4 regions of the Hymenobacter monticola genome follow, and region 2 is predicted to be linked to each of the others. Evidence: riboswitches for the same ligand, from Rfam matches in the RefSeq annotation. Region 2 holds a riboswitch; each other region holds the start of a gene.
The links. A riboswitch is a leader RNA that binds a small molecule or an ion and turns the genes downstream of it on or off. The one in region 2 is predicted to bind S-adenosylmethionine.
Positions count from the first base shown of each region.

Region 1: it holds a riboswitch for S-adenosylmethionine, as region 2 does, so the genes downstream of both, MTP16_RS20615 (ATP-grasp domain-containing protein) here and MTP16_RS22625 (trans-sulfuration enzyme family protein) in region 2, are expected to answer to the same signal.
Region 3: it holds a riboswitch for S-adenosylmethionine, as region 2 does, so the genes downstream of both, MTP16_RS05095 (O-acetylhomoserine aminocarboxypropyltransferase/cysteine synthase family protein) here and MTP16_RS22625 (trans-sulfuration enzyme family protein) in region 2, are expected to answer to the same signal.
Region 4: it holds a riboswitch for S-adenosylmethionine, as region 2 does, so the genes downstream of both, metH (methionine synthase) here and MTP16_RS22625 (trans-sulfuration enzyme family protein) in region 2, are expected to answer to the same signal.

Region 1 is NZ_CP094534.1:4,918,801-4,920,994, reverse strand. Features, by position in the region: gene MTP16_RS20620 (TonB-dependent receptor plug domain-containing protein) at 1-914, shown strand, start outside; SAM riboswitch class I at 1,006-1,100, shown strand; gene MTP16_RS20615 (ATP-grasp domain-containing protein) at 1,461-2,194, shown strand, end outside.
Region 2 is NZ_CP094534.1:5,409,725-5,411,918, reverse strand. Features, by position in the region: gene MTP16_RS22635 (Na+/H+ antiporter) at 1-556, shown strand, start outside; gene MTP16_RS22630 (YidH family protein) at 575-844, opposite strand; SAM riboswitch class I at 946-1,060, shown strand; gene MTP16_RS22625 (trans-sulfuration enzyme family protein) at 1,202-2,194, shown strand, end outside.
Region 3 is NZ_CP094534.1:1,181,979-1,184,172, reverse strand. Features, by position in the region: gene MTP16_RS05095 (O-acetylhomoserine aminocarboxypropyltransferase/cysteine synthase family protein) at 1-1,028, opposite strand, end outside; SAM riboswitch class I at 1,418-1,531, opposite strand; gene MTP16_RS05090 (LysM peptidoglycan-binding domain-containing protein) at 1,810-2,100, opposite strand.
Region 4 is NZ_CP094534.1:776,912-779,105, reverse strand. Features, by position in the region: gene metH (methionine synthase) at 1-1,262, opposite strand, end outside; SAM riboswitch class I at 1,336-1,444, opposite strand; gene MTP16_RS03470 (molybdopterin molybdotransferase MoeA) at 1,833-2,194, opposite strand, start outside.

The sequences.
Region 1 (2,194 bases), 490 kb from region 2:
GCAACCACGACCAGTGGCACTACGCGGCCTTCGGCGTGGTGGCCCTCACGCCCACGGCGGGCCTAGCCCTCACCGGCGGCCTGCGCCTCGACCACGACCAGGCCTACGGCACCGAAGTGGTGCCCCAGCTCAACGTGAGCCAGCAGATAGGGGAGGAGCTGACCGTGCGCGGCGCCATCGGCCGGGCCATTCGCGCGCCCGATTTCACCGAGCGCTATAACGCCAACGGCCGGGCTGGCACCGTGCCCAGCGGCTTCAACGTGGGCAACGCCGGCTTGCAGGCCGAGCGCACGATGAACTACGAGGCGGGCGCCGATTACCGCTCGCTGCCCGGTTTCACGGTGAAAGCCACCGGCTTTTTGCGCAAGGGCAACAACCAGATTGACTACGTGCCCACGCCCGGCGCCCGCGTCATCGAGGCCAGCGGCCTCACCAACCTCAACCCCGCCGCCACCTACCGCTACGCCCAAAACCTGTTCGACGTGACTACCCGCGGCCTGGAAACGGAGCTGGTGTACCAGCGCCAATTCTCACCTACCACCCGCTTTGACGGCAGCGTGGGCTATATGCTGGTGAAGGTGAGCAATGCCGACAACATCGCCTCGCAGTACCTCGCCAACATTGCCCGCCAGGTAGTGTCAGGCACAGTCAGCCTAACCTCAAAGCGTGTGAACGGCAGCCTCAGCGGCCTCTGGAAGCAGCGCGACGCCAGCACTGCCGCAGCCATCAACCGCACAAATAACGCCGAGTACACGGTGTTCAACGCCCGGCTCGAAGTGGCCTTGCTGCCTCAGCGGCTGTGGCTCACGGGCCAGGTGCAGAACCTGTTCAACGAGAAGTATTCCGACCTGCTGGGCGCTCAGATGCCCACCCGCTGGCTGATGGGCGGGCTGCGACTGGCGCTGCGGAAATAACCCGTTTTTCATAGCAAGGCCCCTCGGTTTGAACAAATCGAAGGGCCTTGCTGTATCTTTGCCGTATCAATTCTTTCTCCCCAAAGGATTGTTTTTATACAGAGACGCTGAGAGACAGGCTCTACGACGCGTCGGCAACCATCTGGGATATTCCTGAAACGGTGCCAATTCCTGACCATATAAAAACAAGTTGCCGTGGAAGCCTCCAACAACCAACCCGCAATTTTTACAGCTTTTAATGCCCGTCTGGCGCTGATGCACCGGGCTGGCATGGCGTGTTGTTGCTGTTGTTGCCTGGCTTAACCCGGTGCCTCTTTTTCATCGCGGGTAGCTAAACCGAAACCGGAGCATATTGGCTTCGCCGGGCCGCCATGTGCGGCTGCGGTGTTGCGCATATCCGTCGAGGTTTCTCATCCTTGTTCGGCCGTGGCCTGGCGCAAGGCGCTGGGCGGCCAAATCCTCCTCTCATTTCGGGCTTTGCCAGTTCACCACCTGCGTTGAGCAGCGTGCCCGCTTGCCTGTATTTCAACTACTTTATTTCCAAGTATGTCTGCTGTTCAAAAGCCCATTGGCATCTACTTCGAGCACCCCGAATGGTTCAAGCCGCTCTTTGCCGAGCTGGACCGCCGCGGACTGCCCTACGAGAAGATTGACGCCGCCCACCACCTCTTCAACCCTTCGGAAAAAGAAAGCCGCTACAGCCTGGTGGTGAACCGCATGAGCTCCTCGGCCTACCTGCGCGGGCACGGACAGGGCATCTTCCACACGGCCGGTTACGCCACGCATTTGGAGCGCATCGGCACGCGCATCATCAACGGCTCGGTGGCCACCAGCATCGAAACCAACAAGGCCCGGCAGCTCTCGCTGTTTGAGTCGCTGGGGCTGAAGTACCCGGCCTCGCGCGTCATCAACCACGCCTCGCGCGCCGTGGACGCGGCCCGCGAGCTGCGCTTCCCCATCGTGGTGAAGGTGAACATCGGCGGCAGCGGCGCGGGCATCATCCGCTTCGACACCATTGAGGGCCTGCAAGCGGCCGTGGACGCCAACCAGATAGACCTCGGCATTGACCAGACTGCCCTGGTGCAGGAGTACGTGACGCCCCGCGGCGGCAACATCCACCGCGTGGAAACGCTGGACGGCAAGTTCCTCTACGCCATGAAGGTGTACACCACCGGCGAGAGCTTCAACCTGTGCCCGGCCGAAATCTGCCAGATTCCGGAGGAACAGTCGGCCGAGTTTTGCCTCACGGAGGCGCCGAAAAAAGGGATTCAGGTGGAAGC
Region 2 (2,194 bases):
CTGGGCGGGCATGCGCGGGGTGGTGTCGCTGGCCTCGGCGCTGTCGGTGCCGCTGATGACGAACGACGGCCTGCAATTCCCGCAGCGCAACCTCGTGCTGTTCATCACCTTCGTGGTCATCCTCGTCACGCTGGTGCTGCAGGGGCTCACGCTGCCGGCCATCATCCGCTTCACCAAAATAGCCGATAACGACGACCGCATGCCCCTGGAGGAGCAGGAAGCCGGTGTGCGCCTGCACATGCGCGAGGCCGCCGTGAAGCACCTGCAGCGCCAGTACCCCGCCGAAACCGAGGCCAACGAGCTCATTGCCCGCCTGCAGCAGCGCATGCAAACCGAAATCAACCTCACCGCCCGCACCCTCAACTCGCTGGAAGTGAACGACGCCGGCCGCGCCGCCCTACGCCAGTACCACATGGTGCTGCTCGATGTGCTGAACGTGCAGCGCCAGACGCTGGAGCACCTGCGCCACCACGACTCCTACGACGACGAGGTGCTGCGCCAGCAGGAAGCCCAGCTTGACCTCGACGAGGCCAAGGTGAAGCATATTGAGCGCTAAACCGCAGGAGCCGCGCCGCTAATTGGGGCGCTCGCAGGCAGCCAGCTGCCGGCGGTGCACGCGGAAGCGCAGCAGCCCCACCAGCAGTACCACGGCTGCCACGGCCAAGGCCATGTAGCCCAGTCGGCCGCCGCGCTCGGGATGGAACTGCAGCAGGGCCAGCCCAAACCCCACCAACGCCAGACAGGTGCGCACATAGGTAAGCAAGGTGCGTTCGTTGGCGAGGCGGGTGCGCTGCAGGGCCAGCCGGTCGGTGAGGGAAAGAGGGGAGGGAGCGGAAGGACGCATGAGGCCAGCGGAGGTAAGCGGAGTAAAAAGGATTTTTGAGGCCGACTACTTGCGCGGTTTTACTTGCCCGCTATATTTGCAGCGCGCTCCCTCATACGGAGCACTTATCAAGAAAGGCGGAGGGACAGGCCCTGCGATGCCTTAGCAACCAGCAGCAATGCCAGGTGCTAAATCCTGTTCTGAGTCGGCTTTGGCCGGTTCAGGAGAAGATAAGTCTACAAGATGTGCCCCGACTGCAGCGGGATGCTCTTCTGACTTGTCGGAAGGGCTTTTTTTATGCCTTTCCGGTGAGAAATCTTGAAAGTGCTTAGGTAAGCGGGTGCGTTTTCGTCTCAACCACAAAAACGCCAACAACCCATGCAAGCCTCCACCCGACTCATTCAGTCTTTTCCCGTCGACGAGCTCACCGGCGCCCTCGCCGTGCCTATCTACCAGACCTGTACGTTCGTGCAGGAGTCGCCGGGCGTCAACAAGGGCTACGATTACTCCCGCACCGCCAACCCCACCCGCAGCGCCTTGGAAAAGCTGCTGTCTGGCCTCGAGCACGGCCATTCGGCCTACGCCTTCGCCAGCGGCATGGCCGCCATCGACGCCGTGCTCAAGCTGCTCTCGACCGGCGACCAGATTGTGGCCATCGACGACATCTACGGCGGCGCCTTCCGCCTGTTCGAGCACGTGTACCGCCGTTTTGGCATCGACATCGTGTATTGCGACACCGCCGACCTGGCCCAGGTACAGGCCGCCATCACCGACCGCACCCGGCTGGTGTGGCTGGAAACGCCTTCCAACCCCACGCTCAAAATATCCGACATTGCCGGGCTGGCCGAGCTGGCCCACGCCGCCGGCGCCTGGCTGTGCGTCGATAACACCTTTGCCTCGCCGGTGCTGCAGCAGCCCCTTTTGCTGGGCGCTGATTTAGTGGTGCACAGCGCCACCAAGTACCTGGGCGGCCATTCCGACCTCATTGCCGGGGCCGTGGTGGCGGCCACCGAGGAACTGGGCAAGCAAATCCAGTTTATCCAGAACGCCTCCGGCGCCATCCTGGGCCCGTTCGATTCGTTCCTGGTCATCCGCGGGCTCGAAACGCTGCACCTGCGCATTGCCCAGCACTGCCGCACGGCTCTGCAGGTGGCCCGGTTCCTGCAAACCAGGCCCGAAATCCAAGCCGTGTACTACCCGGGGCTGGCGTCGCATCCGGGCCACGCCCTGGCCAAGCAACAGCAGCCCGACGGTTTCGGTGGCATCGTTGCGCTGGTGCTGAAGGATGACACCGTGGAGGCAGCCACGCAGCTGGCTACCAGCCTGCAATATTTCAAGCTGGCCGTGAGCCTGGGCGGCGGCAAAAGCCTC
Region 3 (2,194 bases), 1.4 Mb from region 2:
TTCAGGTATTTCTGCGCCAGGCGGTGGTAGGGGCTGCTGGCCAGGCCGGGGTAGTTCACGCTTTCTACCTGCGGGTGCTGCTCCAGCCAGGTGGCAATTTTCAGGGCGTTTTCCACGGTGCGGTCCACGCGCAAGCTCAGGGTTTCGAGGCCTTGCAGCAGCTGGAAGGCGTTGAAGGGGCTCTGCGAGGGGCCGAAGTCGCGCAGGCCCTCCACCCGGGCCCGGATGATGAAGGCGATGTTGCCGAACGGCCCGCCCTTGCCGAATACGTCATTGAAAACCAGTCCGTGGTACCCCTCGCTGGGCTCGGTGAACTGCGGAAATTTGCCGTTGCCGAAGTCGTAGGTGCCGCCGTCCACAATCACGCCGCCGATGCTGGTGCCGTGCCCGCCAATCCACTTGGTGGCCGACTCTACCACGATGTGCGCGCCGTGCTCCAGGGGCCGGAACAGGTAGCCGCCCGCGCCGAAGGTGTTGTCCACAATCAGCGGCAGGTCATACCGGTTGGCGATGGCGGCAATGGCCTCAAAATCGGGAATGCTGAAGCTGGGGTTGCCAATGGTTTCGAGGTAAATGGCCTTGGTTTTCTCGTCAATCAACTCCTCAAAAGAGGCCGGGTTGTCGCCATCGGCAAAGCGCACCTCGATGCCCAAGCGCTTGAATGCCACCTTGAACTGGTTGTAGGTGCCGCCGTATAGGAAGGCCGTGCTTACAAAATTGTCGCCGGCCTGCAGGATGTTGTTCAGGGCAATAAACTGAGCTGCCTGGCCTGAGCTGGTGGCCAGGGCCGCCACGCCGCCTTCGAGCGCCGCCACGCGCTGCTCAAACACGTCGGTGGTGGGGTTCATCAGGCGGGTGTAAATATTGCCGAACTCATTCAGGGCAAAGAGGTTGGCGCCGTGCTCGGCATTCTTGAACACGTAGCTGGTGGTTTGGTAAATGGGCACGGCGCGCGAGCCGGTGGTGGGGTCGGGCTGCTGGCCGGCGTGGAGTTGCAGCGTTTCGAAGTGCAGGGAGGGAGCGGACATGATGCGGTTGCGTTTGGGGGATTGAAAACCCGTAATGATGAATTGTTTGGATTTGCCAAAATGCTTTGGGTAAGCGCTTTATGACGTAATAATCCCCCGAATAGCCCGTGTTGAAGCGGCGGCCCGAACCCAGCCGCGCGAGCCCAAAAGGGCGCGCGCCGGCCGTGGCAAGCCACCAGAAAATCCAGAAAGGAGGGGAGGGGGAGCCTAAGCTGAAATCAGCTTAGCAACAACACGGGCAGCAACAGCACATTCGCATTCGTGCCGGGCGCGTGGCGTGGAGCTGGCCGGCAAGGGCCAAAACAGAAAAACCCGAAACCACGGCGCGGAAAGCAGCCGGAGCAGTCGGGTTCAAGAAAGCGGATTCAGCGGAGTATTCCATGGCACTCGAATCATATGCCCCAAGGTGGCCGAAGCCGCCGTGGGTAGGAATTGGCACCTTTCGCAGAGGATGGTTGCCAGCGGGTCAGGGAGCCTAGTCTCTCGCCGCTTCTGTATAAAACTTGAAACTTCCCGCCGTTAGCAGGGAGTACCGCGTTGGTAGGGCAAATGTACGGGAGAAATTTTTGGATGGGCAATGCGAAAAGCGAAAAATATTTTTCGCTGGCTCAAGCCAGCTGTCATCCTGAGCGCAGCGAAGGACCTCCTCACGTCAAAGCTTCCTGACGTGAGAAGGTCCTTCGCTGCGCTCAGGATGGCAGTTGGTTATGATTAATATAAACGCAAAAAAGCCACCCTGAAACAGAGTGGCTTTTCTCACCTTTTTTCTGCAAAAAAGTACCTAGAGACTAGGTATCGTCAACACCTGGCCCACTTCGATGTGGTCAGGGTTTGCGCCGATTGTGGCCTTGTTGGCCTCATATATCTGATGCCACTTGGCGGCGTCGCCGTAGTGGTTTTTGGCAATTTTAGAAAGCGAGTCACCGCTCACCACGGTGTACGAGTCGCCGGTCGTAGCCGGTTGGGCGTCGGCGGCGTTTCCGAAAAAATCAGTGCCGCCAGCAGCCGGTTTCGCTGCGGGCTCTACGGGTTTTTGCTCGCCTTTGTCGCTGAGAAAATCAAAGAGTCCCATGGATTAGTTCAGTAAGATGGAGAAAAATTGTGGAGTAGCCGACGTGCGAGCCAGCTAACAGGGCCCATATACGGGCCGGTCCCGGCGGGGTTTC
Region 4 (2,194 bases), 980 kb from region 2:
TGCAGAAACGTCGTCATGGCCTGCTCCGAATCAAGCATGCCCTCGTCCATGTTGATGTCGAGCACCTGGGCGCCTTCCTCCACCTGCACGCGGGCCACGGCCAGCGCCTCCTCATAAGCACCCGTGCGAATGAGCCGGGCAAAAGCGCGCGAACCCGTCACGTTGCAGCGCTCGCCCACGTTCACAAACAAGCTCTCGGGCTTGATGTCGAATGGCTCCAGGCCGCTGAGGTGGGTGGCGGGCTGCAACTCAGTCGGCAACTCGCGCGGCTTGTACCGCTCGGCCAGCTTGCTCAGTTCGGCGATGTGCTGGGGCGTGGTGCCGCAGCAGCCACCCACCACCGTCACGATGCCGTCTTTCAAATAGTCTTCCACCAGCGCCGCAAATTCCTGGGCCGACTCGTCGTAGCCACCGAAAGCATTGGGCAAGCCGGCATTGGGGTAGGCCGAAATGTGCACGTCGGAAATGCGGCTCAGCTCCTCCACGTACTGCTTAAGCTGGTGAGCACCGAGGGCGCAGTTCAACCCCACGCTCAGCAGCGGCAGGTGGCTGATGCTGTTCCAGAATGCCTCCACCGTCTGCCCGCTCAGCGTGCGGCCCGAGGCGTCGGTGATGGTGCCCGAAATCATGACGGGCACCACGCGGCCCCCATCGTCAAAGAATTTCTGCACGGCGTAGAGCGCCGCCTTGGCGTTCAGCGTGTCGAAGATGGTTTCGATGAGCAGTGTGTCCACGCCGCCATCCACGAGGCCGCGCACCTGCTCCAGGTAGGCAGTGGCCAGCTCGTCAAACGTCACGGCGCGGAAGCCGGGCCGGTTCACGTCGGGCGAGAGCGAGGCAGTGCGGTTGGTGGGGCCCACGGCGCCGGCCACGAAGCGCGGCTTGTCGGGCGTGCTGTATTCATCGGCCGCCTCGCGGGCTAGGCGGGCCGACTCGTAGTTCAGTTCATACACCACGTGCTCCAGGCCGTAGTCGGCCTGTGCAATGGTGGTGCCCGAGAAGGTGTTGGTTTCCACCATGTCGGCCCCGGCGGCGAAATACTCGGCGTGGATGCCCTTGATGATGTCGGGCCGCGTGAGGCTCAGCAGGTCGTTGTTGCCGCGCAGGGGCCGGTCGTGGTCGGCGAAGCGGGCGCCGCGAAAGTCCTCCTCCGTGAGCGGGTGGCGCTGAATCATGGTGCCCATGGCGCCGTCGAGAATCAGCAGGCGCTGGCGCAGGATTTGGGGAAGCGGAGAAGGAGCGGCGAGGGTGGCGGTGGGCATTTCTTTTCTGGGGTCGAATAGCTACGTAAGCGCGTATCCAGAAAGAAACCCGTGCGGGCTGGCACAGTTCCGGCTGTCATCTTCTTTCACCAAAAACAGCGGTGAAACGGGAGTTGGCACCTACTCGCGGTAGGTTGCCAAGACGTCATCGGGCCCGGTCCCTCGGTCTTTCTGGATAGCAGCGTAGGGCGAAGATACGACGCAACCCTTTAAATCAATTTGGCCCCGTGGGCCTACCTCCAAAACAAAGCCCCGGCCCGCGCCAAGTGGGCGCAGGCCGGGGCCTTCTGCTATACAAAGCCGCTACAAGAGCTAGTCTTTCTTCACGCAATTCGGGACGGTCTTGCCGTCTTTTTTCTTGGTTCCTTCCTGCTCGTAACCTTTCCAGCAGGGGTCTTTTTTGGCGGTGCTTGCTTTTTTCGTCGGCATAATTCGGGTGGCTTCCGGTGAGAAAAAAGACGGTGGCCAGTGCGCCGGGCCACCCTCAACACTCAGCCGCTGGCGCTGCGACTCGGGCTGCTGTACGCAGTCCGGGGCCAGAAGTTCAACTAAAGAACCATAAAAGCCAGCTTACAGCACCCAGCACGGCCACGCACTGCCCGCCAGAAACACGGCCGGCTCCGGCGGCAGCTCCAGAAACGCCGTGGCTCCCACCAGGCTCAACATGTCGCCCGAGCCGCCCACGCGCAGCGGCGTAGCCAGGCGCCGGCCTTCGGTATCCACGGTCAGGCGCACGGGCACGAAGTGTGTGAGCTGGGGCTTGAAGTTGATATCCACTGTGAGCACGGCCGGCGCAGGGGTTTCAACCGCTGCTACTGCCGGCGCACCTTCCGGCTGCTGCACGGCGCGCAGCCAGGGCCGCGCGTAGCGGCAAGCCGTGATGAAGGTGGAAACCGGATTGCCAGGCAAGCCAAACACCACCGGCCCGCCTT